Regions from separate parts of the Vibrio coralliirubri genome, predicted to be linked through region 2. Evidence: riboswitches for the same ligand, from Rfam matches in the RefSeq annotation. Region 2 holds a riboswitch; each other region holds the start of a gene.

Region 1 (6,636 bases), 330 kb from region 2:
CTTAGATCTTCGAGTAAATAAAAATTCTATTAAGCTAAAACTGCCGACACTCAGTAACAGTAAGCTCACAGAAACTACCGCCGCCGCTTCCATTTGATAGCTGCCTAACAATTGGAATAGGTACAAAGGCAGAGTTCTAAAATCTTGGCTACCAAACAAAGCAATCGCGCTTAAGTCACCCATCGCCAACATAAAGCTGATCGAAAACGCTTGTGCCATCGGCTTACGCAATGCGCGCCACTCCACTAGCCTAAAACGCGTGAAACCTGTCATACCCAAGCTTGCACACACATACTGGTACTGCTGAGATAAGTGCAGCATAGGTTGAGCCAAGGTTTTAATTACGTAAGGCAGCGCCATTAAACTATTGACGGCAATCACGATAAAGAAAGCTAAACTGAATACATCGGTGAATGAACGCAGTAATAAGAAGATACCCGTACTGATCACCAGCCCCGGAGTCACTAAGATAATAGTGCCAATCAGCTCGATTTTATCGGCTCGAAAATTCTTGTTCTGTAAACGCCATGCTCGGCTAGTCAGCAGTATGGCGATACCAATACCAACTGCGATAACACTTGCTAATGACGCGACTTTAACCGAGGTCATTAACGCCGCCCAAAACGGCTCGCTGCTGAGTACGGTTAATGCCTGCGAGTTAATTCCACTGACGATAACCATAGCTAATGGCGGCAATACCAGCATTGAGACTATGATGATCCAAAAGCTATCCCAAGCTTTTGACCACCAGCTGTCCTTAACCAAATATTTCTCTTCCGACAGCTGACTAGCCGTCACTGAAATAGGCTTCGATAGGCGTTGAATGCTCACCGCTAGCACACCACACAGCAGCATTTGCCATATCGCGAGCAAGGCACCAGCTTGAAGGTCAAAGTCGAATTTAATCGCCTGATAAATAGCGAGCTCGATAGTGGTTGATTTAGGTCCACCGCCTAGCGCCATCACGGTAGCAAAGCTGGTAAAACACAACATGAAGACTAAGCCACACACATGTGGTAATTGCTGTCTTAAGCGAGGCCATTCAACCCATCTGAATTTGTTCCAATGACTCATACCCAAGTGAGCACAAAGCTTGTGTTGCTCGGCAGGCACCGTATCTAAGGCTTGTAAAAGTAAGCGACTGGCATAAGGCAAGTTAAAGAAAACGTGCGCCAGCAAAATACCATTCAATCCATATATGGAAAATGGTAATTCAATATCGAAGTTCGCCAAAAACTTAGCTAACCAACCACTATTGCCATAGATCGCAAGTAAGCCAAATACACCGACTAACACCGGCAGGACTAAGGTCGACGCGAACAGCCTTAACAACAAAGCGCGTCCCAAAAATTGTCTACGACACAGCGCATGAGCAATAGGTATAGCAAAGCCAACACTCAGCGCCGTTGAGAGTGTCGCCTGATAAAAACTGAATTTCGTTACATGCCAATAATAGGGATCGGACCATACTTGGCTGATATCAAGAGAAGGGGCATTGCTAAGCAATGCCCCAACCGCTGAAACCACGAAGGCGGTAATGAGTATCGCTACCCAAATCCCAACCTTAGGTGTTTTCTTTATCATAGATTGATTCTTTACCGTAAATGGTTCGCTCAGTTAATCTCGAACAAACCTTTAAATACAGAAAGTTAGAACGCTAATTTTTTAAAAGCAAATTAAAAAGTAAGTGCACTCTGCCATTCACGAATCCAAGGCTTACGCTTCTCGGCGATCTCTTCTGAGCTAAAGCTCAGCGCTTTCTGAGGAACTGTAAGTTGCTCAAACCCTTTTGGTAACTCAACATCCGTCACTGGGTACATCCAGTTACCTGTTGGCATCGCCGATTGGAATTCATCACTTAGGATAAACGCCATAAACTCATCAGCAAGCTTTTCGTTCTTGCTGCCTTTAACCTTAGCGGCCACTTCCACTTGAGTGTAATGCCCTTCTTCGAAGCTTGCTGCTGCGTACTTAGAATCGCTCTCAGCAATAATGTGGTAAGCCGGAGACGTTGTGTAAGACAACACTAAATCCGACTCACCTTCTAGGAACATTGAGTAAGCTTCAGACCAGCCTTTGGTTACAGTCACTGTTTTCTGAGCAAGCTTCTTCCATGCTGCTGTCGCTTCATCACCGTATACTGATTTCATCCAAAGCATCATGCCTTGCCCTGGTGTTGATGTACGTGGGTCTTGGTAGGTAACCTTGAGATCATCACGCTGCTCAACCAACTCTTTAAGGCTCTTCGGTGGGTTTGCCAACTTCTCTTTGTTGTAAACAAAAGCAAAGTAGCCAAAGTCATAGGGTACAAAAGTGCTGTCGTTCCAACCATTAGGCAGTGTTACTGATGAAGTATCAACATTATGCTCAGCCAATAAGCCCGTCGCTTTCGCTTCAGCCATCAGGTTGTTGTCGAGACCGAGCAAGATATCGGCTTTGCTGTTTCCGCCCTCAAGACGTAAACGGTTCAGGATAGACACGCCGTCTTCTAGAGCGACAAAATTCACATCACAACCACACTTCTCTTCGAATGCTTTTTCAACGGCAGGACGAGGGCCCCAATCCGCAGCAAAAGAGTCATAGGTGTATACGGTCAAAGTGTTGTCTGCAGCAAAGGCAGAAAAAGAAATAGCTGTAGTAACAGCAAGAGTAGTTAATGTGAATTTCACTGGACGCTCTCCATGGTCTGAGCGGCACAGGTTTGAGGGAGGAGAACGGTAGAGGTTGTTCCTAACTCAATTCCTACGCCAGCATTATCTGGTTCAGGTTTACGGGTCCCAAGCATCTGCTTGATCTCAGCTAGCATTCATTATTTGAATGGTTCGCTCCCCGATGAGTGTTCAGAATTGTAATTTGATTTTTAACAATAAGCTATCAAGTTTAGATCAATTACGTTGATCGTAGCCCCAACGTGGCACTAAACCTTGTTCGATACCAAGGTGATCGAGAATACGCGCCACCATAAAGTCGACCAGATCTTCAATTGACTTAGGTTGATGATAAAAACCCGGAGCTGCAGGCATGATCGTCACGCCCATGGTCGAAAGTTTGTGCATGTTCTCTAAGTGCAACGTAGAAAATGGCGTCTCACGAACCACCAACAACAATTGGCCTCGCTCTTTCATGACCACATCTGCTGCTCGCTCAATCAGGTTGTCCGACAAGCCATGTGCAATCGAAGCCAAGCTTCCCGCGGAACATGGACAAACGACCATCTGCTTCGGTGCAGCTGAACCAGAGGCAACCGGCGAGAACCAATCATCTTTGCCACACACCACCAGCTTTTCAGGATCGCAGCCAAGATGTTTAACCAAAGCTTGTTTCGCTGCATCTGGCCCAGCAGGTAACTTAAGTTCATGCTCGGTCGCCAATACCACTCGCGCTGCCGATGAAATCAGCAAGTAGACCTGATAATCGGCTGCCAAAAGGCATTCAAGTAAACGCAGGCCATAAGGCGCACCGGATGCGCCAGTGAAAGCGAGGGTTATAGCTTTATCGTGTTTTGTCATGTTCTCAATTACTTCAAAATATAAGGTCGTGGATGCCGTTAGCCTTTGAGTGCCAACGCATCCAACAATTTCTGGTGAATACCACCAAAGCCACCATTACTCATTACTAAGATTTGGTCGCCCGCTTGTGCCTCTGAGACAATTCTAGCAACGAATGCATCCATGTCATCACTCACGTGTGCAGGTTGGTGACAAGCGTCTGCAACATCTTGAACTGACCAATCAATGTTATCCGGTTGGAATAAGTAGGTAGAATCCGCCTGCTTCAACGAATCAGCCAAGGTTTCTTTATGCACACCACGCTTCATGGTGGCAGAACGAGGCTCTAAAACAGCAATGATTTTTTTCGTATCGACCTTATTACGTAAGCCACCCAGAGTAAGTTCAATCGCTGTAGGATGATGAGCAAAATCGTCATAGACAGAAACACCTGCCACTTCGCCTTTAAACTCCAAACGACGCTTGGTATTAATGAAAGTCGCCAGTGATTCACATCCTAAGTCGGGTGTCACACCAACATGTCTTGCCGCCGCAATCGCCATCAAGGCATTACTTACGTTATGATCGCCAACCAAATCCCAGTCTACGGTTCCAACACATTCGTCTTGGAAATAGACCTCAAATTTGGAGCCATCTTTAACCAGTTTCTTAGCATCCCAATCGCCAAGTTCGCCGCTCGATTCAGTTTCGCTCCAGCAACCGCGAGCTAAAACATCTTGAATAGCGGTATCCTGCTTAGGTGAGAAAATGCGACCATTGCTTGGCACAGTACGCACCAAATGATGGAATTGTCGCTTAATCGCTTCAAGATCGTCAAAGATGTCCGCATGATCGAACTCTAGGTTATTCATCACCAAGGTTCTTGGGTGGTAATGAACGAACTTAGATCGTTTATCGAAAAAAGCACTGTCGTATTCGTCGGCTTCTACCACGAAGAACATACTTTCACCAAGGCGAGCAGAGATACCAAAGTTACCCAACACTCCGCCAACTAAGAAGCCCGGTGCATAGCCACAGTCTTCCAAGATCCAAGCCAACATGCTTGATGTCGTGGTCTTACCGTGCGTTCCCGATACCGCTAACACCCAACGGTCATGCAGCAGGAACTCTTGCAACCACTGGGGACCAGAGGTGTATCTAAGGTTGTTATCCAACACATACTCAACACACGGATTACCGCGGCTCATTGCGTTACCGATAACCACGAGATCTGGCCTTGGTTCTAATTGGCTAGGGTCGAACCCTTCAATAATTTCAATCCCTTGTGATTCCAACAAGGTGCTCATTGGTGGGTAAACATTCGCGTCACTACCCGTAACCTTGTGACCTAATTGACGAGCCAATACCGCAGCACCACCCATGAAGGTGCCACAAATTCCTAAGATATGAATATGCATAAATTGCTTCCAAACGCTTGGCTAAATAAACGATGCCTAATTAAAACGGCTTGCACTCATTATCATTAAATGGCGATTAAAAGCGAGCGGCAATGCAAAACAAATTGAGTCGACATAGTAAGTGAGATCTGTGTCGCTTAGTTCATTACCATTAAAAAGATCTAACCTTTAGAATTTAGGTAAGCGTCTAGATGAATAAAGCCCACTCAAGAGGCCGAATCTACAGTGCTCAAATCCCCCCTAATATTGAGAGAAGTTTAAGGAAATAACATGTCTGAGATGCGCACCCTTGGTGAGTTCATTGTTGAGAAACAGAGTGACTTCCCCCATGCAAGCGGTGATCTATCATCCCTTTTGTCGTCTATTCGACTTGCTGCAAAAATTGTTAACCGTGAGATCAACAAGGCTGGCCTAGTCGACATCACTGGCGCTGTTGGTACAGACAACGTGCAAGGTGAAGAGCAACAAAAGCTAGACCTTTACGCGAACGACAAATTTAAAGCGGCTCTAGAAGCTCGTGACCAAGTTTGTGGTGTTGCAAGTGAAGAAGAAGACGAAGCTGTCGCCTTCAATAAAGAGCTCAACAAAAACGCAAAATACGTTGTACTGATGGATCCACTTGATGGCTCTTCAAACATCGACGTGAATGTATCGGTTGGTACAATTTTCTCTATCTACCGTCGAGTATCACCGATCGGTACTCCACCAACACAAGAAGATTTCCTACAGCCAGGACACAAGCAAGTAGCCGCGGGTTACGTGATTTACGGTTCTTCAACCATGCTTGTATACACAACAGGTGCTGGCGTAAATGGCTTCACCTACGACCCATCACTGGGTACCTTCTGCCTATCTCATGAAAACATGATGATTCCAGACGAAGGTAAGATTTACTCAATCAACGAAGGTAACTACATCCGCTTCCCTACGGGTGTTAAGAAGTACATCAAGTACTGCCAAGAGAATGAGCCAAGCGACAACCGCCCTTACACATCACGTTACATCGGTTCTCTAGTTTCAGATTTCCACCGTAACCTGCTGAAAGGCGGCATCTACTTGTACCCAAGCACGCAAAGTCACCCTCAAGGTAAACTGCGCCTGCTTTACGAGTGCAACCCAATTGCTTTCCTTATGGAGCAAGCGGGCGGCATCGCTTCAGACGGTGCTCAACGTATCATGGATATCAAACCAACTGAACTGCACCAACGTGTACCTTTCTTTGTTGGTTCAACAGACATGGTTCGCAAAGTAGAAGAGTTTCTTGAGCTGAACCGAGACTAAACCTCTCGTTCATTTATCAAAATAGCGTCATTAAAAAAGCCAGCATTTGAACTGACCCCCAATAGTTGGACACCAATTATTGGGGGTCTTTTTATGTCCAAATATAGCCGAGAGCTAAAATGTATCATTGCTAAGCAATACTTAGATGGCACGTCATCTCTCTACTTAGCAAAACAATATTCAATTTCTTCAAGGCAGATACGGTATTGGGCTCAAGTCTTTGCCATCCATGGTACTGATTCATTTTTACCAACTAATCATGCCGCGACTGCTCAAACAAAACGAAAAGCATTGAATTTAATGTGGACGAATGAATGGTCTCTCACGCACACTAGCGCTGTATTAAACCTCTCATCCCCTGGAATACTCTCTGTCTGGCTTAAACGATTTAATGAGCTCGGTATCAAGGGGCTCGAAATGCGCCAGAAAGGAAGACCCTCAATGAAACA
Region 2 (6,636 bases):
CGCTCTTATCAGTGAAGTCCCTTGCGGATGGAGCAGACGAGAGTCGCAGATACCAGGTGGCTGCAACTGTTTATTAAAAACACAGCACTGTGCAAAATCGTAAGATGACGTATACGGTGTGACGCCTGCCCGGTGCCGGAAGGTTAATTGATGGGGTTAGACTTCGGTCGAAGCTCTTGATCGAAGCCCCGGTAAACGGCGGCCGTAACTATAACGGTCCTAAGGTAGCGAAATTCCTTGTCGGGTAAGTTCCGACCTGCACGAATGGCGTAATGATGGCCACGCTGTCTCCACCCGAGACTCAGTGAAATTGAAATCGCTGTGAAGATGCAGTGTACCCGCGGCTAGACGGAAAGACCCCGTGAACCTTTACTACAGCTTGGCACTGAACATTGAACCTACATGTGTAGGATAGGTGGGAGACTATGAAACCGCGTCGCTAGATGTGGTGGAGTCGTCCTTGAAATACCACCCTTGTAGTTTTGATGTTCTAACGTTGGTCCCTGAATCGGGATTACGGACAGTGCCTGGTGGGTAGTTTGACTGGGGCGGTCTCCTCCCAAAGAGTAACGGAGGAGCACGAAGGTGGGCTAAACACGGTTGGACATCGTGTGGTTAGTGCAATGGCATAAGCCCGCTTGACTGCGAGAATGACAATTCGAGCAGGTGCGAAAGCAGGTCATAGTGATCCGGTGGTTCTGAATGGAAGGGCCATCGCTCAACGGATAAAAGGTACTCCGGGGATAACAGGCTGATACCGCCCAAGAGTTCATATCGACGGCGGTGTTTGGCACCTCGATGTCGGCTCATCACATCCTGGGGCTGAAGTCGGTCCCAAGGGTATGGCTGTTCGCCATTTAAAGTGGTACGCGAGCTGGGTTTAGAACGTCGTGAGACAGTTCGGTCCCTATCTGCCGTGGGCGTTGGAAAATTGAAAGGGGCTGCTCCTAGTACGAGAGGACCGGAGTGGACGAACCTCTGGTGTTCGGGTTGTCATGCCAATGGCATTGCCCGGTAGCTAAGTTCGGAATCGATAACCGCTGAAAGCATCTAAGCGGGAAGCGAGCCTTGAGATGAGTTTTCCCTGGCGCTATAAGCGTCCTAAAGGGTTGTCGTAGACTACGACGTTGATAGGCAGGGTGTGTAAGTGCTGCGAGGCATTGAGCTAACCTGTACTAATTGCCCGTGAGGCTTAACCATACAACACCCAAGGGGTTTTGTGGACTCAAAGAAATACCAAACGCTTGAATGAGTTTGAAGAGATAGACTTTTAAATCAGTTTTCCGAATTTTAAAATTTGCTTGGCGACCATAGCATTGTGGACCCACCTGATTCCATGCCGAACTCAGAAGTGAAACACAATAGCGCCGATGGTAGTGTGGGGCTTCCCCATGTGAGAGTAGGACATCGCCAGGCTTTAAATTTGAACACTTGTCAGCGACGACAAGTATTCCACTGCGGAGTGGTAGTTCAGTTGGTTAGAATACCGGCCTGTCACGCCGGGGGTCGCGGGTTCGAGTCCCGTCCACTCCGCCACTTATTCGATAACCTCGCCTAGTGCGAGGTTTTTTCGAATCTGAAGTAATGAAAGTTTTAGGGGTGTAGCTCCAATTGGCAGAGCAGCGGATTCCAAATCCGCGTGTTGGGAGTTCGAATCTCTCCACCCCTGCCATATTTAAGGCTCTAGCAGAAATGCTAGAGCCTTTTTGCTTTCTGAATCCAATATACGCCATTAACAGAGCAGCTGATCCCCCGACTTACCAAAACAGCGCGCGTTGGAGTTGAAACCTCCAGCCTGTCATATCTACGCCTCAGCAGAAGTTCTGTTTTTTGCTTTAGATTTGTTCGATTTTTAGTCGACAATTCTTACTTTTAATAAAACCTGGCCTTAAAAATGTAAGTGCTTACTTATCTCAGCCTCTTTTATAAACAACCAACAGCACAAACCACACTTCTTTATGAGAATTATTCTCAATATTTTGTTACATTTTGGTCGTTATTACTAAAAGGCAACAAATATGGATATCTCCCGTCGTAAGTTTATTCAATCATCTATCGCTATATCTGCACTCACTGTACTGCCCGCTTGCTCAATAAAACGGTCGGTTGATGAACAAGGAAAGCATGTTTACGACCTAACGGCAGAGCCTTCAACAGCTGAGTTGGTGACGGGATTTAATACCAATGTTTTAGCCTTTAATGGACAGATCCCTGCTCCGATGATTCGATGTCGACAGGGTGAAAAGGTTACGATCCGCTTTACGAATAAGCTCGCTGAACCGACGACTATTCATTGGCATGGTTTAAGAATTCCCATCGAAATGGATGGGGTTCCCTTCTTAAGTCAGCCACCGATCATGCCAGGTGAAACATTCATTTATGAATTTACGCCACCAGATGCTGGTACGTTTTGGTATCACCCACATATGAACAGCGTTAAGCAGCTTGGTATGGGTTTGGTTGGTCTTATTATCGTAGAGGAGAGCATTCCAGTGCCGTTTGATGAAGAGCACGCACTGATGCTTAAACATTGGCATATAGATAAGAAAGACAAATGGAAAGATCTAATGATCCCACGACTCAGTGCTCGTATGGGTACGCCAGGAGAGTGGAGTAGCGTTAATGGAATACATGAACCTGTCTATCAGTTAAAACAACATGCAACGACCAGGCTGCGTATCGCTAATGTCGATAATACGATCACTTACCCTATTGCTGTTGAAGGGGCTGAGGCATGGGTGATTGCCATTGATGGTAACCCTGTCAAAACACCTTATAAGCTGACGGAACATAAAATTGGTCCAGGGATGCGAGTGGATATTGGACTGATAGCACCCAAAGCCGGTGGGCGAGTTAGCGTCCTTCAAATGAAAGGACGCTTTCCTTTCTCTTTGTGTGAGTTCGAGGTTGTAGATTCAACCTTTGTTGAGAATCGCTCTCTACCTTCTTTGCCCCTTAATCCTGTGCCCAACTTAGATTTGGCTAATGCAGAAGAAATCGACTTTTTATTTGAATGGGAAGGGGCGGTTTCTCCAGTATCTAAAGATGGAAAATCTATGCCTAAGTTTTGGCTAACTAATAAACGAGCATGGGAGGGGATGAGCAAAGATAGTATCCCTGAACCGTTGGCGACGTTAGAGCTGGGAAAAACCTATATATTCGATCTTAAGAACGTCACTCAATACCATCACCCGATCCATATTCATGGACATACTTTTACAGTACTCGAACTTGACGGGAAGAAAGTTGAAGAGCCTTTCCATACCGATACAGTGTTACTTGGAAAAAACGGCCGAGCTAAAGCCGCATTTGTTGCCGACAACCCTGGCCGCTGGATGTATCACTGTCATGTTATCGAACACATGAAAACGGGTTTGATGGGATATATTGAAGTTAAGTGACACCTGTAACGTTTAATATTTGCGCATGCATTCTTAGTTTCTACCCTCGCTTTTATCGGCGTTAAAGCTAGAATATAGGGATTATTGTTTGGGAGGATTCATGGGTCAGTTATCTATTCTAGGTTTTATCGCCATCGGTGGCGCGTTTGGTGCTTGTTCACGTTACTTGATTTCAGAGTTATGCGTTGTGATGTTAGGACGTGGTTTCCCTTACGGTACGCTGACTGTTAACGTGATTGGCTCTTTGATTATGGGATTGCTCATCGCCGCGTTTGAAAATGAGATGGTTGCGACGGAGCCGTGGAGACAAATTATCGGTCTTGGTTTTCTTGGGGCCCTGACGACATTTTCTACGTTTTCGATGGATAACGTGCTTCTTATGCAGCAGGGTGCGTTCTTCAAGATGGGGCTCAATGTACTGCTCAACGTGGTGCTCAGTATTTCAGCGGCATGGATCGGCTTCCAACTTCTGATAAAGTCTTAAAACTTTCTTACGATTTGTTAACAACTCGGCTTGGTTTATCCAAGCCGTTTTTATATACTCGATCGTACTTGTCGGAGTGCCATATGGCTGAGACCGTTAACTCGGGATCCGTTGAACCTGATCAGGCTAATACCTGCGAAGGGAACAAGAGTAGATATCTAACTAGAATCCTTCTAGAGATCTATCTCCAGATCACAACTGTATTTCTTACCGTGATCCCTCTTGTAGCATCTTATCCGTCAAGCATTTTTATCCCTATAAATAATGGCTAAAAGCCAAGGAAAAATGCTATGTCGAGTCGTAAACAAGCAAGACTGGAAGCGAAGAATTTCATTGATTCTTTATCCGTACAACCTTATCCAAATTCAAAAAAAGCTTACATCCAAGGATCTCGCGAGGACATTCAAGTCCCTGTACGAGAAATATCACTAGCAGATAGCCTTGTTGGTGGTACCAAAAAAGAGCCTGTATTCGAACCTAATGCGCCAATTCATGTATACGACACCTCTGGTGTTTATACTGACCCTACGCACGAAATTGACCTTTACAGTGGCCTTCCTAAGTTACGAGAGCAATGGATTGAAGAGCGTGCTGATACGGAACTGTTAGGCGATGTAAGTTCTGTATACACCAAAGAGCGTTTAGAAGATGAAACTCTAGACGACCTTCGTTACGGTAATCTGCCTAGAATTCGTCGCGCGACTGGCGATCAATGTGTTACTCAGCTGCACTATGCTCGTAAGGGGATTATTACTCCTGAGATGGAGTACATTGCGATACGTGAGAACATGGGACGTCAGAAGTTTGCTGATGAGCAGCTGAACCACCAACACCCTGGCCATAACTTTGGCGCAAACCTGCCGAAAGAAATCACCCCTGAGTTCGTGCGTAAAGAAGTCGCTGAAGGCCGAGCTATCATTCCGTCGAACATTAACCACCCTGAATCCGAGCCGATGATTATTGGCCGAAACTTCTTAGTGAAAGTGAACGCTAATATCGGTAACTCTTCAGTGAGCTCTTCGATTGAAGAAGAAGTTGAGAAGCTAGTATGGTCGACTCGTTGGGGTGGAGATACCGTGATGGACCTTTCTACCGGTCGTAATATTCACGAGACTCGCGAATGGATACTACGTAATAGCCCAGTACCAATTGGTACGGTTCCTATGTATCAAGCGCTTGAAAAAGTGAATGGCGTTGCGGAAGACCTTAACTGGGAAGTGATGCGCGATACCTTGATTGAACAAGCAGAGCAGGGTGTTGATTACTTTACTATCCACGCAGGCTTATTGCTTCGCTACGTTCCTATGACCGCTAAACGTGTGACTGGTATTGTCTCTCGTGGCGGCTCTATCATCGCGAAATGGTGTCTTGCTCATCACCAAGAAAGCTTCCTTTATACCCATTTCCGTGAGATCTGTGAGATCTGTGCGAAGTACGATGTCGCTCTGTCATTGGGTGACGGTCTACGTCCGGGTTCGATTGCTGATGCGAATGATGAAGCTCAATTCTCCGAATTACGTACTTTGGGTGAGTTGACTAAAGTTGCTTGGGAATACGACGTGCAGGTGATCATTGAAGGCCCTGGACATGTACCAATGCACCTAATTAAAGAGAACATGGATGAGCAGTTAGAGCACTGTCATGAAGCACCGTTCTATACATTAGGTCCATTGACTACCGATATTGCCCCTGGTTATGACCACATTACCTCTGGAATTGGCGCGGCCATGATTGGTTGGTACGGCTGTGCGATGCTCTGTTATGTAACCCCTAAAGAGCATCTAGGCTTACCAAACAAAGAAGATGTGAAGACTGGCCTGATTACTTACAAGCTGGCTGCACACGCAGCAGACTTGGCTAAAGGACATCCGGGTGCACAAATCCGAGATAACGCTTTATCAAAGGCACGTTTTGAATTCCGTTGGGAAGACCAATTTAACCTAGCTCTTGATCCGGAAACTGCGCGTTCTTTCCATGATGAAACCTTGCCGCAAGAGTCGGGCAAGGTTGCTCACTTCTGCTCAATGTGTGGCCCTAAATTCTGCTCAATGAAGATCTCTCAAGAAGTTCGAGAGTACGCGAAAGACACTGAACAAGTGGCAGCTGATCAGGCTATCGAGATTAAGATGCTAGATAACCCGTTGGAAGGGATGCGTCAGAAATCCCAAGAATTCCGTGATACTGGCTCTGAACTTTATCATCCTGCAGTGGGTGCAAAAGAAGCTCAATTAGAGGAATAATGACAGTGAAAATTCTTATCCCATCTCAAAACATTGAGTTAACGGGAGAGGTGCAAAGCTGTCTACTGGTTGCTAAGCGACAAGGCTTGGCAACCGATGCAGTTGAGTTGGGTGTAAGCCCAACTCAATGCTTCTCTATCGTTGATGCTCAGCAAGCGTTATCTATTGGTTTTGCTCATGATGTTGATTCATTGGCGGAGTGTCGCTCAAGTGAGCTTGATCATATCGTTGATTACAGTCATTCAGTGGCGCTAGCTGGTGTCCGCGATGCCTTGGCACAAACTCCGAATACCATCTATATCGGTGTCTTAGATGACTCAGCTGTATTGGATCTCTGGTCACAGCTAGATGCTAATCGTGCTATCAAGAGTGAAACTCCAGCTCATCAGGAGTTAGATAGTCGTGGCCACTTTGCTTGGTTAGTTACTTTGTTGGCGTTGGAGTTCCCATTAGAAGATGCACTGGTTTTAGCTCGCGCCGCATCTAATGTTTCACGTGGAACATGGCCAGC
Region 3 (6,636 bases), on a different replicon from region 2:
AGTGCGGTTCGCGTTAAACCAAAGCGTCACTTGTTAGTACAATCGAGCACAGCTAGATGGTATGCTGTGCTCCTATTTAATTTAGTGTTTCAAAGGCAAAAAAATGAACCCGATTTTAGCAATGTTGAAAGAGAACAATATTAGCGACGAGCAGATCAGTGAGCTATTCAAAACGCTGACAGAGAACCCTCTTGCAGCAATGGCGACGATCAGCCAACTTGGTTTACCTCAAGACAAACTTCAAATGCTGATGGGTCAGGTAATGCAAAACCCTGCGCTAATCAAAGAAGCAGTTGAAGAGCTTGGCCTAGATTTTTCTAAGGTTGAAGCGGCTAAAGAGCAACTTCAAAAATAAGTGAATTTGAATGAGCTAATATCGAATTAGCTTTATCCACATTCAATAAAAAGGTCGTTTAAGTTCAGCAATAGGCTGTCTTAACGGCCTTTTTTGATCTTGGGGGCGATTTTTGACTTTGATTTGAGTGCTTTCAATCATCCTCTCCGACCCTATACATACCGACCATTCCAACACAATTGACAGCAACCTTGCCAAATATGTGCGACTACTGACAATTTACTTACTAGACTTAATTAACCTATGTGCGACCTGAGATGTGCACCTTGATGAACAGAGTTTTTGGATGAAGACAGCCCTAAATAATAGGGCTAGCCGATTTGGGCCATAAGCGCGGTTTGTCTATGAGTCACATTAAGGAAAAGAATAAGAGGGCAACAAACTAAGCCCTTTATCGAGCAGTGATTTATAGGAAATTAGTTATGAAGTATTTAAAGGAAACCGCTTTAGCGAGCCTTGTGCTGGCTGGGCTTGTTGGTTGTGGCGGTGATTCAGGTTCATCAAGCAGCACGACACCCATTACTTTGAGCGTGAGTGATGCGCCCATTGATGATGTTAAAGACGTAACTGTGACATTCAGTAAGGTCGCTTTACTTCCTCAAGGGGGAGGTTCGCCACTGATTTATGATGTGTATAAAACGGACGAAAACGGCGATTACGTTGATGAAAATGGCGATCCATTGCCAGATGGTGAGGATCCGATTCCATTAAGTGTGAATTTGCTGGATTACCAGGGCAGCGATGCGCTTCCTTTGATTGAAAATGAGGTCATTCCGGTAGGCAGCTATAAGTTGTGTGTGTTTGCCAATGATGGCGATCACCCAACAGATCCATCTTACGTGATAGAAAACGATGATATGATCCGTGAGTTAACAGTGAAAGGTGAAGGCGCGTGCCCGCAAGGTGTGGGTAAAGAAGACAACGCTGGCGTACTTTACTTTAATAACTCATTTAATGTGAACCAGCAAAGTAACGATTTTGTTGTCGAGTTCGATCTTCGACGTGGCCTAAAGAACAGTTCGACTTTCCCTGATTACACTATTCAAAGAACGTCTGTAAGCCTTATCAATACGGTTGAGACAGGAAACATTGAAGGCACTGTTGCTCTTTCTACTTATGACACTTGTAACGGTGGTGATAATACATTTGTTCAGTCGGTGTACTTGTATGAAGGTAGTGTTGAACAAGCTGACATGGCTCCGATTGGCGGCAGTGATGAAGTGAAACCGATCACTTCAGCGTCAGTGGCAATGAATCAAGCACAGACTAACTATGAGTTCTCTCTGGGCTTCATCGATCCAGGTACTTACTCATTAGGGTATACCTGTACTGCGCAGTTCGACAGTGATGAAGACAATGCTGATCCAGTTGCTGATGGTTTTGAAATCTATGATGTTCAAAATAGTGTTCAGGTAGTGGTTGGTCAGGATAGCCAAGTGTCATTCTAAGCTTTATGTGAATGACGCTTTTTAATCAAAACGGCCTCTCATTTGGAGGCCGTTTTTGATCATGTCACCGAGGTAGCATGAATTTGATACGCATTGAGTGTGACTCTAGGGAAGTGATGATGTAACGTTGTGTCTCTTACTTTAACCTAGCGAAATGTACTCCGGCGTTGATTATGAAATCTAGCTTAAGCATTCGATCTTACACCAAGCAATTTAATACCCATGCTCATGATGACCATCACCAATTGGTATTGCCAATCCAAGGCAGTATTAATATCGAGATGGTGGGGTATGTCGGTAAGGTGGCCGTGGGCGAATGTGTGGTGATTCCAGTAACCACAGCGCATGCGTTTAAGGCGGATGAAGCCGCGCGGTTTATTGTCGCAGATATGGCGGAGTTGCCGCAGCACTTGTTGGAGCATGAGCTCTCGGTTTTCACGATAACACCACCTTTGATGAGCTTCTTGCTGTTTGTTGAGAAGCAGCTGGAGTATCAGGTCGATAGTGGTATTGAGTCATCAATCTTGGATGTGTTTTCACTGCTGTTAGAGCAACAACAAGTGAGTAAGAGCATCGACCCAAGAATCCGTGCCGTACAAAGGCTGATAGCGGATAACTACACCCAGCCGTTATCCATTTCACAACTTGCAGAAACGGCCTGCTTGAGTCCCACTCAATTCAAAAAACGCTTTAAAGAGTGCCTGGGGATCAGTGCGCTTAAATACATCACTCGATATCGTATGGAGAAAGCCCAAGCCTTGTTAACCCACACCGATTTACCGGTTCAGTTGATTGCCGAAAATGTGGGGTATAGTGATGTTTCTGCTTTCAGTCGTCGCTTCTCTCAGCACTTTGGGATGTCCCCAAGGGCGTTTCTAGGCTCAATGAAAGACAGTCTTTAGAAGCAACAATAGCGTCCTTTCGGCAAACTAAATTTTATCAATCTTCACTATTATCTATTTCAGAACTGAAAATTGGGTAATAGAAATGAATCTTGCCATCAATCGCGTTAACGAATTCCAAACGGGCACTTTAGCCATCTTGTTTGCATCTATTTTATGGGGCACGACAGGCACCGCCGCAAGCTTTGCGCCTGATCTAAGCCCCTTAGCGATTGGTGCTTTCTCTATGGGTGTCGGCGGCCTAATGCAAGCGGGCTTGGCATATCGAAAAATCCTATTCGCTTTCGACAAACTTTTGCAGAACAAGAGGCTGTTGGCAGTGAGCGCTTTGGCTTTGGCGGTCTATCCTTTAGCTTTCTATTCTTCAATGAAATTATCCGGCGTGGCGATTGGTACCGTGGTTTCGATTGCAACCGCACCTTTCTTTTCGGCACTGTTAGAGTGTCTGATTAGCAAAAAAAATAATATCAACAAACGTTGGCTCACTAGCTTTGCGATTGGTGTGGTGGGTATTGGGTTGTTGGTGTTTTCAGAATCTTCATCGGCGAATGAACCCGGTGATGATCTCAAGCTGTTGGGTATTGCTTTAGGTTTGCTCGCAGGGCTGTGTTACGCCATTTATTCTTGGGCGACAAAAGCACTGATCGATAAAGGGATTAAGTCACAAGCGGCGATGGGCAGTATTTTTGGCCTCGGCGCGATACTGTTGCTGCCAACGCTCTGGTTTACGGGTGATAACTTGTTTTCCTCGCAGACCAATGTATTAGTCATCAGTTATCTGACGTTAATCCCACAATGCTTGGGCTATGTCGCCTTCAGTTTTGGTTTACGCCATGTGACCGCGAGCAGTGCCAATCTGCTGACTCTGTTTGAACCGGTAGTTGCCGCGGTGCTTGCCGTCTGCGTTGTCGGTGAGCTGATTCCTTTTACAGGCTGGCTAGGTATGTCTCTGATTGTGCTGTGCTTGTTTATACAGTCGAAGCCAGTTAAAGGAACGCTATAAGTATTTGTTTTGTAGTGCCTAATTGAAATTTATTCATGCGTAATTCTTATAATTGAATAAAATCAGTATCTCAGTTGTGAGAGTGCTGTTACTATCGCTATCAATAGTCGGGGGGCATATACCTTATTTGGTGTTTGCTGAGATCGTTAATCGAGACCCGTTGAACCTGATTCAGTTAACACTGGCGTAGGGAACTATAAGCACTCGATCTACGTCTGCACTCATGAAGACTTTCATGAATCTATTGCGACTTCTCCTTCGATCAGTGTTTGTTCTCCTACGTCTTGTAAGATAGTAGGAGCGACAATGACACACAGTTCTATTTCAAAAGATTTAACGCCAAAAGCCTCAGCTTCACAGCATTCTGTGGATGGTTCGATTCGCACGAACACTCCGATTGTATTGACGATCGCTGGCTCAGACAGTGGCGGCGGTGCCGGTATTCAAGCTGATATTAAAGCCATGTCTGCGACAGGTAGTTTCGCTTGTTCGGTAATTACCGCGATCACATCTCAGAACACGCAAGGCGTTTCCGCCATTTTTCCTATTCCACTCGACCATGTTGCTAGCCAGTTAGATGCGGTTTTTACTGATCTGAATATCGTGGCTGTGAAAGTCGGCATGTTGGCCGATTCGCAAATCATCAAAGTCGTTGCAGACAAAATTAAACAGTACCAACCTAAGCATCTTGTGATTGACCCTGTAATGGTCGCGACAAGTGGTGACCTTCTTCTAGAAAACTCAGCTATCACGACGCTAAAGCAAGAACTGATTCCGCTGGCAGACATCATTACTCCTAATTTACCTGAAGGCGCAGCATTAACAGGCAAGCCAGTACCTGAAAGCGAAGCTGAAATGCAGGGCATGATTGAAGACTTACGCGCACTAGGTGCTAAAGCCGTTCTTCTCAAAGGCGGTCATTTAGAGAAAGATGAAAACAGTAACGATCTACTGATTCTCCCGACGACGTCTGCTTTGATTAGCGCTAAGCGTTTTCCTACCAAAAACACCCACGGCACGGGTTGTACGCTTTCTTCTGCTATTGCTTCTTTCTTAGCGCAAGGCAACACGCTGTCAGAGGCTGTTGAGCTAGGCAAACAATACATCTCTCGCGCGATTGCTCACGCTGATGAGTTACAAGTCGGTCAAGGTCATGGCCCTGTAAATCACTTCTTCGCTGGACACGGTAATGTCCGTTAATACGGTTGGTGTTCAGCTCAGCAATGCCTCCTTACGTTATAACGACAGTGAGCACGCGACCTTGTCTGGGTTGTCGCTTAGCTTAAACGCGGGTAAGTGGACGGTATTGCTGGGTCGAAGTGGTTGCGGAAAAACCACGGTATTGCGTTATCTGGCAGGCTTGCTGGACGATAAGGTGGAGTGGCAGGGCACATTGACAACGTCTGATGAACTGCCTTTAACGGATCGCATCGCTTACATGGCGCAGCAGGATTTGTTATTGCCGTGGCTGTCAGTTATCGACAATGTATGCCTGAGTCATCGTTTTCAAAATCCAGCTTCTGATAAAGCAGTGCAAACCAATCAAGCACTCGAGTTGCTTTCTGCGGTTGGTTTGGCTGATTATGCGAATGCGATGCCGGATCAATTGTCTGGTGGTATGCGTCAGCGTGTTGCTTTGGCTCGCACTTTAATGCAAGACAAGCCAGTGGTGTTGATGGATGAACCCTTCTCTGCGCTGGATGCGGTAACGAGACACAAGCTGCAAAGTTTGGCGTGTGAGTTGTTGAGAGATAAAACCGTTGTGTTGATCACCCATGATCCACAAGAAGCGGTGCGCTTGGCGGATAATTTGTATGTGTTGCAAGGCACACCGGCGAACGCTCAGTCTTTATCTGTGCCCAACACGGCCACACCAAGAGTGTTAGATGGTGAATGTGCTGAGTTACAACAAGCGATCTTAGATCAGTTGGAGCGTGATTATGAATGATCTAACGCGAAGCGAAGCTGTGGCTCGTTCAACTAACGCACAGGCTACCACTACACGCTCTCGTCAGATGAATCCTGTTGTTCGTTTGCTTATCAGCAGTGCTGTGATTCTAGGTTTATGGCAGCTAGTTGTGGTTGTCTTCGAGATGCCGAGCTTCATTCTGCCAGCGCCAGCAGAAGTCTTTTTAAAGCTGATTGAACGTTACGATGTGTTACTCAAACACACTTGGGTGACAGCGCAAGAGATCCTACTTGGCTTGCTGCTTGGTTTATCGATGGGGCTATTTTTCGCTCTGCAGATGTTGATGTTTGATCCGCTAAAGCGTTGGCTATTGCCTATCTTAATTGCGAGCCAAGCGATCCCCGTGTTTGCTATCGCGCCAGTATTGATGCTGTGGCTTGGTTACGGCATCACATCAAAAGTGGTGATGGCGGCGATCATTATCTTCTTCCCTGTGACCACATGTTGCTACGACGGCCTACGTAATACACCGACAGGCTATCTCGATCTTGCCAAGACGATGGGTGCATCGAAATGGCAATTGCTTCGCCATATCCAACTTCCTGCTGCACTGCCAACCTTAGCGTCTGGCATTCGTGTGGCGGTGGTGATTGCCCCAATTGGTGCGGTCGTCGGGGAGTGGGTTGGTTCGAGCGAAGGGCTGGGTTATTTAATGCTACAGGCCAACGCACGCATGATCATTGATGAGATGTTTGCTGCCTTGTTCATCTTGGCGGTGCTGTCTATCTCGCTCTACTTCGTTACAGATAAATTACTCAAAAAAGCTATCCCTTGGGAAAACCAATGATGGCTTCGCTCAACATAAGAATAATATTCAAAAGGAAAGGTTAACCGTGAAAAATACAAAATTGATAGGTGCAGTGGCACTGCTTGCTTCATTGGTTTCAGGTCATGCTCTAGCGGACTCTGAACAGAAGAAACTGACACTGATGTTGGATTGGTTTGTGAACCCGAACCAT

Evidence for each region. A riboswitch is a leader RNA that binds a small molecule or an ion and turns the genes downstream of it on or off. The one in region 2 is predicted to bind thiamine pyrophosphate.
Region 1: it holds a riboswitch for thiamine pyrophosphate, as region 2 does, so the genes downstream of both, thiB (thiamine ABC transporter substrate binding subunit) here and thiC (phosphomethylpyrimidine synthase ThiC) in region 2, are expected to answer to the same signal.
Region 3: it holds a riboswitch for thiamine pyrophosphate, as region 2 does, so the genes downstream of both, thiD (bifunctional hydroxymethylpyrimidine kinase/phosphomethylpyrimidine kinase) here and thiC (phosphomethylpyrimidine synthase ThiC) in region 2, are expected to answer to the same signal.

The regions. Positions count from the first base shown of each region.
Region 1 is NZ_AP025470.1:360,313-366,948, reverse strand. It holds gene thiP (thiamine/thiamine pyrophosphate ABC transporter permease ThiP) at 1-1,584, opposite strand, end outside; gene thiB (thiamine ABC transporter substrate binding subunit) at 1,677-2,669, opposite strand; TPP riboswitch at 2,723-2,842, opposite strand; gene OCV20_RS01740 (flavin prenyltransferase UbiX) at 2,886-3,509, opposite strand; gene mpl (UDP-N-acetylmuramate:L-alanyl-gamma-D-glutamyl-meso-diaminopimelate ligase) at 3,548-4,906, opposite strand; gene fbp (class 1 fructose-bisphosphatase) at 5,177-6,187, shown strand; gene OCV20_RS01725 (helix-turn-helix domain-containing protein) at 6,281-6,636, shown strand, end outside.
Region 2 is NZ_AP025470.1:30,183-36,818, forward strand. It holds rRNA gene OCV20_RS00130 (23S ribosomal RNA) at 1-1,200, shown strand, start outside; rRNA gene rrf (5S ribosomal RNA) at 1,301-1,416, shown strand; tRNA gene OCV20_RS00140 (tRNA-Asp) at 1,460-1,536, shown strand; tRNA gene OCV20_RS00145 (tRNA-Trp) at 1,596-1,672, shown strand; gene OCV20_RS00150 (multicopper oxidase family protein) at 2,019-3,401, shown strand; gene crcB (fluoride efflux transporter CrcB) at 3,502-3,885, shown strand; TPP riboswitch at 3,948-4,046, shown strand; gene thiC (phosphomethylpyrimidine synthase ThiC) at 4,176-6,125, shown strand; gene OCV20_RS00165 (thiamine phosphate synthase) at 6,125-6,636, shown strand, end outside.
Region 3 is NZ_AP025471.1:989,889-996,524, reverse strand. It holds gene OCV20_RS21090 (DUF2999 family protein) at 104-355, shown strand; gene OCV20_RS21085 (DUF4382 domain-containing protein) at 778-1,803, shown strand; gene OCV20_RS21080 (helix-turn-helix domain-containing protein) at 1,977-2,705, shown strand; gene OCV20_RS21075 (DMT family transporter) at 2,791-3,708, shown strand; TPP riboswitch at 3,807-3,918, shown strand; gene thiD (bifunctional hydroxymethylpyrimidine kinase/phosphomethylpyrimidine kinase) at 4,015-4,908, shown strand; gene OCV20_RS21065 (ABC transporter ATP-binding protein) at 4,898-5,656, shown strand; gene OCV20_RS21060 (ABC transporter permease) at 5,649-6,464, shown strand; gene OCV20_RS21055 (ABC transporter substrate-binding protein) at 6,511-6,636, shown strand, end outside.